DNA from 3 places in the Cellulomonas sp. HD19AZ1 genome. Region 2 is predicted to be linked to each of the others. Evidence: predicted binding sites of a transcription regulator. Region 2 holds the regulator's gene; each other region holds the start of a gene.

Region 1 (2,263 bases), on a different contig from region 2:
CGCCGCCGCCTGCTCGAGGCCGGCCACGAGCGGGGCCGCCGTGCCGAGCGTGACCTCGTGCTCGGCGACCTCCCAGTAGTCCGGCGACGCCGGCGGCAGGCCCCCGGCCACGAGCGTCAGCGCGTGCGCCGCCGACCGCGACACGAGCGGTGCGAGACGCGCCGCGACGGCCGGCCGCTCGGCCGCCGGCACCTCGGCGAGCACCAGGCCCGCCGCCCACATCGACCAGCCCGTGCCGTCGCTCTGCGTGCCGCGGTCGTCGGGCGGCCCGGAGCCGTCGGGCCGGTACCGCGCCTCGAACGACCCGTCCGGCTCCTGCACGTCCGCCAGGAAGTCGAGCAGCGCGAGCGCGTCCGCGACGCGGCCCGTGCGGGCGAGCGCGACCGCGACGAACGACGCGTCCCGCGGCCACACGTACCGCCAGTGCGGCGACCACCCGGCGACCACGACGCCGTCGACCGTCAGGGCGTGCAGGTCGAGCAGCGCCGCGCGTGCCAGGCCCGCGTACCGGCCGTCGTCGCCGGGCACGGTCCCGGCGGCGAGCCAGGCCCGCTGCTCGGCAGCGGCGGCCCGGGCGGCCCGCGGCCCGAGCGGCACCGTCGTCGTCGGCGTGCCGCCGAGCGCCGCGGTGAGCACCGCGACCGCCGGGTCGGGCACGCGCGTGCCCGGCAGGTACGTCGCGACGGCGGCCACGGGGACCTCGGCCCGCGCGCCGTCGGGCAGCACCGCGACCGCCTGCTGGTAGAGGTCGATCCGTGCGTGCGTCGTGCTCGACGCCCCGACGCCCGCGCCGACCCCGCCGACGGCCCCCGCCCCGGTGCCCGTCCCGGTGGACGACGCGGCGGCCGGAGGGCCCGGCGGTGCGGGGGCGGCGCGGTCCGCGGGCGCCGGCGCCACGGCCGCCAGCAGCGCCCCGACCAGCACGACGACCGCGCGGGCGCGGGCGCGCCGGGCGCGGCTCACGACGACGGCGTCGGGCACGACGGCACCCTAGACCTTCGCGGCGGGCGGACGGCAGGACCACGGGCGCTGCTTGCACTCGGAGGGGTCGAGTGCTAACCATTGACTTAGCACTCTCCGGTGGAGAGTGACAGCAGCACACCGGCCGTAGGTGAGGGCCGTCGCGCGTGGGACGTGAGCGCGCACGGCGGCCCGTCCGTCGCGGGCACCGACCGGCCACCCCACGAACCGGAAGAAGGATCACAGCCCCATGGCCAAGATCATCGCCTTCGACGAGGAGGCCCGGCGGAGCATGGAGCGCGGGCTCAACACGCTCGCCGACACCGTCAAGGTCACCCTCGGCCCCAAGGGCCGCAACGTCGTGCTCGACAAGAAGTGGGGCGCGCCGACGATCACGAACGACGGCGTCTCCATCGCCAAGGAGATCGACCTCGAGGACCCGTACGAGAAGATCGGTGCGGAGCTCGTCAAGGAGGTCGCCAAGAAGACCGACGACGTCGCGGGCGACGGCACCACCACCGCCACCGTCCTGGCCCAGGCGCTCGTGCGCGAGGGCCTGCGCAACGTCGCGGCCGGCGCCAACCCGATCGCCCTGAAGAAGGGCATCGAGAAGGCCGTCGAGGCGGTCACCGCCCAGCTGCTCGACCAGGCGAAGGAGGTCGAGACCAAGGAGGAGATCGCCGCCACGGCCGCGATCTCGGCCGGCGACCCGGCGATCGGCGAGCTCATCGCCGAGGCGCTCGACAAGGTCGGCAAGGAGGGCGTCATCACGGTCGAGGAGTCGAACGCCCTCGGCCTGGAGCTCGAGCTCACGGAGGGCATGCGCTTCGACAAGGGCTACCTGTCGGCGTACTTCGTGACCGACCCGGAGCGCCAGGAGGCGGTCCTCGAGGACGCGTACGTCCTGCTCGTCGAGTCCAAGGTCTCGAACGTCAAGGACCTGCTGCCGCTGCTGGAGAAGGTCATCCAGGCCGGCAAGCCGCTGCTCATCGTGGCCGAGGACGTCGAGTCCGAGGCGCTCGCGACGCTCGTCGTGAACCGGATCCGCGGCATCTTCAAGTCCATCGCCGTCAAGGCGCCGGGCTTCGGCGACCGCCGCAAGGCGATGCTGCAGGACATGGCCGTCCTCACCGGTGGCCAGGTCGTCTCCGAGACCGTCGGCCTCAAGCTGGACCAGGTCGGCCTCGAGGTGCTCGGCACGGCGCGCAAGGTCGTCGTGACCAAGGACGAGACCACGATCGTCGAGGGGGGTGGCGACGCCGGCCAGATCCAGGGCCGCGTCAACCAGATCCGCGCCGAGATC
Region 2 (2,263 bases):
ACCTTCTCGACGAGCTCGGCGTCGTGCTTGCCCTCGACCCAGATGCGCGACCCGCGCGCGACGCGCGCCGGTGCGTCGGGCACGGCGACCGACCCGGACGCGGTGCGGGTCGGCCGGGCGGGCGCGCGGGACGTCACGGGCGCGGTGAGGACGACGGGCTCGCCGTCGACCCAGAACCCCGGGCCGAGCCGGAAGGTCCGCGTGCGGCCCCGCCGGTCCTCGAGCACGACGACGTGCTGCCCGCCGGACTTCTCGACCCGCACGACCGCGCCGACCCAGCCGGTCTCGACGTCCTCGACGACGAGGCCGTGCTCGGCCGGCTGGTCGCGCGCCGTGCGCGGCGGGCGGTGGTGCGCGGTGCGGGGGGCGGAGCGGTCCGACGACAGCACGTCGGAGCCGTAGCGGTCGTGGGTCACGCGGGAGACTCTAGGAGGTCCGTGCGGGACGTGACGGGTGACGCGCTGCCTCGCCGTGGTCCCGCCGGAGGGACCGCGTAGAATTGGCACTCGGTCCGGGCGAGTGCTACGTCACGGGCCGCGGGGCGCCCCCCGCACGGGTGGGCGCACGGGCGACGGAGGAGGCGAGATGAGCGAGGACCGTCGGCTGGACGTGCTGCGCGCGATCGTCGAGGACTACGTCGCGACGCGCGAGCCGGTCGGGTCGCGCGCGCTCACCGAGCGGCACGCGCTCGGCGTGTCGCCGGCGACGATCCGCAACGACATGGCCGCGCTCGAGGACGCCGGGCTCATCGTCCAGCCGCACACCTCGGCCGGTCGCGTGCCCACCGACCTCGGCTACCGCGTGTTCGTCGACCAGCTCTCGGGCGTCAAGCCGCTCTCGGCGGCCGAGAAGCGCGCGATCGGCCTGCTGCTGGAGGAGGCGGTCGACCTCGACGACGTCATCGACCGCGCCGTGCGGCTGCTCGCGCAGCTGACCCACCAGGTCGCGGTCGTGCAGTACCCGTCGCTGCGGCGCTCGGCCCTGCGGCACGTCGAGCTCGTGCCCGTCGGCGCGCGGCACCTGCTGGTCGTCATCATCACGACCACCGGGCGCGTCGAGCAGCGCACGCTCGAGCTCCGCGAGGACCTCGACGAGTCGGTCGTCGCGCGTCTGCGCGTGCGCCTCAACGTCGCGGCCGCCGGGATGCGGCTGGCCGAGCTGGACGGCGCGCTGCAGGACCTCGCGGCGGAGTTCACGCCCGCGGGCGGCGACCTCGTGCGCGCCGTCGTCGCGGTGGTCTCCGAGACCCTGGCGCAGGAGAGCGAGGAGCGCGTGGTCGTCGCCGGCGCCTCGCACCTCGCGCGCAGCGCGGGCGCCGACTTCGCGCACACCCTCGGCCCGGTCCTCGAGGCGCTCGAGGAGCAGGTCGTGCTGCTGCGGCTGCTGTCGGAGATGGCCGAGGACGCCTCGGGCGTCGCGGTGCGCATCGGGCGCGAGACGCAGCACGAGGGCCTCGCGGAGACCAGCATCGTCACCAGCGGCTACGGCGGCGACGGGTCGTCGGTCGCCGTGCTCGGGTCGGTCGGCCCGCTGCGCATGGACTACCCCCAGACCATGGCGGCGGTGCGTGCCGTCGCCCGGTACCTGACCCGGATCCTCGCGGGCTGACGGCGCGCCGCGCACGCGCCGTCCGGCGCCCCGCGCAGGCCCGTCCACGCCACGCACGAGCAGGAAGCGAGCACCACGCCACGTGACCGACTACTACGAGATCCTGGGCGTCGCGCGCGACGCGACGCCCGAGCAGATCAAGAAGGCGTACCGCAAGCTCGCACGCGAGCTGCACCCCGACGTCGCGGGGACGGACGCCGCCACCGAGGAGCGGTTCAAGGACGTGTCGCGCGCGTACGACGTGCTCGGCAACCCCGACAAGCGGCGCGCGTACGACATGGGCGCCGACCCGTCGTCGCCCGGCGGCGGCATGGGCGGCGGCTTCGGGTTCCAGGACATCTTCGAGACGTTCTTCGGCGCCGCCGGCGGCGGTGCGCCGCGCGGTCCCGCGCCGCGCGCGCGGCGCGGCCAGGACGCGCTCGTGCGCCTCGACCTCGACCTCGCCGAGGCCGCGTTCGGCGTGCACCGCGAGATCCAGGTCGACACCGCGGTGCTGTGCCCGACGTGCGGCGGCACGTGCTGCCGCCCGGGCACGTCGCCCCGCACGTGCGACGTCTGCGGCGGGCGCGGCTCGGTGCAGCGCGTCGCGCAATCGTTCCTCGGCCGGGTCATGACGACGCAGCCGTGCGCGGCGTGCCACGGGTTCGGCACGGTC
Region 3 (2,263 bases), 450 kb from region 2:
CTGGCGCGATCCGCCGGCGAACCGCGCCGCACCGCGCCGCATCGCGCCACCGAATCGCGTCAGCGAAGAGGGTCTTGAACAACTTCTGGCGCGGTTGTACGGTTACGGCACGTCAACACGGGCAACCGTCGACGGCGACCGACTTTCGTCCCGGCCACGAGCCGCCGGACGTGCCGCACGAATCGAGGAGGACCCCCATGGCTGAGATCTCGCGTCTGCCCGGACCGGTGATGGACCTGTGGGAGTGGCAGTTCGAGGGCGCCTGCCGCGACGCCGACCAGGACCTGTTCTTCCACCCCGAGGGCGAGCGCGGCTCGGCCCGCCGCCGCCGCGCCGAGGCCGCCAAGGCCATCTGCGCCACCTGCCCCGTCCTCAACGAGTGCCGCGAGCAGTCGCTCGCCGTGCGCGAGCCCTACGGCGTCTGGGGCGGCCTCTCCGAGGACGAGCGCGCCGCCGTGCTCGCCGAGCGCGCCGGCCGTCGCGTCACCGCCTGACCCGCACCGCCTGACCCCGCACCACCGACCGCGCCCCGGTCCGACGCCGACGTCGGCCCGGGGCGCCGTCGTCCCCGGCGCCGTCGTCGGCCCCACGACCGGGGCGGCGCGCGCCGTCCCCCTCACGACGCGGCCCCGCCGTCACGCGTCGCCCCACGACGACGAAGGCCCCCTCCGGGACGGAGGGGGCCTTCGTGCTGCCGGGGACGGGCCCCGGGTGCAGCGGAGTCGTCAGCCGACGATCGCGAGGATGTCGCGCGCCGAGAGGATCAGGTAGTCCTCACCGGCGTACTTGACCTCGGTGCCGCCGTACTTGGAGTAGATGACCTTGTCGCCGACGGCCACGTCGAGCGGCACACGGTTCCCCTTGTCATCGATCCGGCCCGGACCCACGGCCAGGACCTCGCCCTCCTGGGGCTTCTCCTTGGCGCTGTCCGGGATGACGAGACCCGACGCGGTCGTCGTCTCGGCCTCGAGGGTCTTGACGACGATCCGGTCCTCGAGGGGCTTGATGGAGACCGACACAGCGGACCTCCCCTTCGCATGTGAGTCGTTCTGAGGCAGTGTCTGCGCCGCACCGTCGCCGCCGTCGTCGCGGGTGCCGGGGCCACCTGTGCGGTTGGCGCCCCCTGACGGGACCGCCGGTTCCTCACTCTAGGAATGCGTTAGCACTCGGTCAACCCGAGTGCCAGCATCCGGGTCCCCGACCTGCACGGTGACGCGGCCGCGGCGCGGCGCCCGGACCGCCCCGTGACGCACCGTGACGTCCCGGCGGCGTGGCCGTGGGAGGCTGGGCGCGTGGACGACGCCGGGCTGGTCAAGCTCCTGCAGCCGGAGGGGTGGGCCCTGCTGCAGGCCCTGCCGCCGTACGACGAGCGGCTCGCGATGCCGATCGCCGAACGCCTCCAGAAGGAGGGTCTCGACCCCGCGCTCGTCGCGGCCGCGCTCACGCAGTCCCGGCTGCGCGCCAAGGCGCACGCCAAGCTCGGCGAGTTCGCCGAGGGCATGCTCTTCACCGTCGCGGGCCTCGAGCAGGCGACGCGTCTCGAGGTCGCGGCCCATCACGCGCGGCGGTACCGCGACGCGGGCTGCACGTACGTCGCCGACCTCACGTGCGGGCTCGGCGCCGACGCGCTCGCGCTCGCGGGCGTCGGGCTGCGCGTCCTCGCGACCGACGTCGACGAGACGACCGCGGCGCTCGCGACCGTCAACCTGCGCGCCTTCCCCGAGGTGCAGGTGCGCATGGCGGACGGCACGGCGCTCGACCTGGCGGCCGAGGGCGTCGACGGCGTCTACGCCGACCCCGCACGCCGCACCGGCAGCGGCCGCCGCGTCTTCGACCCGAGCGCGTACAGCCCGCCGCTGGACGCGGTCCTCGCGACCCGCGACGTCGTCCCGGCGCTCGGCCTCAAGCTCGGCCCCGGCCTGGCCCACCGCGACCTGCCCGTGGACGCCGAGGCGCAGTGGGTCTCGTCGGACGGCGAGGTCGTCGAGCTCGGCCTGTGGTTCGGGCCGCTCGCTCCCGACGGCCCCGGCCGCACGGCCCTCGTGCTGCGCGACGGCGCCGCGCACACGCTGCGCGCGGACCCCGACGGCGACGACGACGCGCCCCCGGTCGGGCCGGTGGGCGGGTACCTGTACGAGCCGGACGGCGCCGTGATCCGCGCGGGGCTCGTGGGCACGGTCGCCCACCGCGTGCGCGGACGCCTGATCGACCCCACGATCGCCTACGTGACCTCCGACGCCCTGGCGGACCGCACCGCGTGGCA

Evidence for each region. The regulator HrcA, encoded in region 2, represses chaperone genes, less so after heat shock. The targets are predictions, from matches to a motif close to TTNGCACTCGNNNNNNNCGAGTGCNAA.
Region 1: groL (chaperonin GroEL) is a predicted target of HrcA. The motif match lies at 1,033-1,059, and genes of this name have one in related genera.
Region 3: groES (co-chaperone GroES) is a predicted target of HrcA. The motif match lies at 1,160-1,186, and genes of this name have one in related genera.

What each region holds. Positions count from the first base shown of each region.
Region 1 covers NZ_SPHX01000006.1:369,708-371,970, forward strand. Annotated here, with positions in the region: gene E4A51_RS14910 (glycoside hydrolase family 15) at 1-981, opposite strand, end outside; gene groL (chaperonin GroEL) at 1,211-2,263, shown strand, end outside.
Region 2 covers NZ_SPHX01000001.1:502,893-505,155, forward strand. Annotated here, with positions in the region: gene E4A51_RS02280 (DUF3097 domain-containing protein) at 1-416, opposite strand, end outside; gene hrcA (heat-inducible transcriptional repressor HrcA) at 586-1,608, shown strand; gene dnaJ (molecular chaperone DnaJ) at 1,691-2,263, shown strand, end outside.
Region 3 covers NZ_SPHX01000001.1:56,954-59,216, reverse strand. Annotated here, with positions in the region: gene E4A51_RS00365 (WhiB family transcriptional regulator) at 198-494, shown strand; gene groES (co-chaperone GroES) at 726-1,019, opposite strand; gene E4A51_RS00355 (class I SAM-dependent methyltransferase) at 1,293-2,263, shown strand, end outside.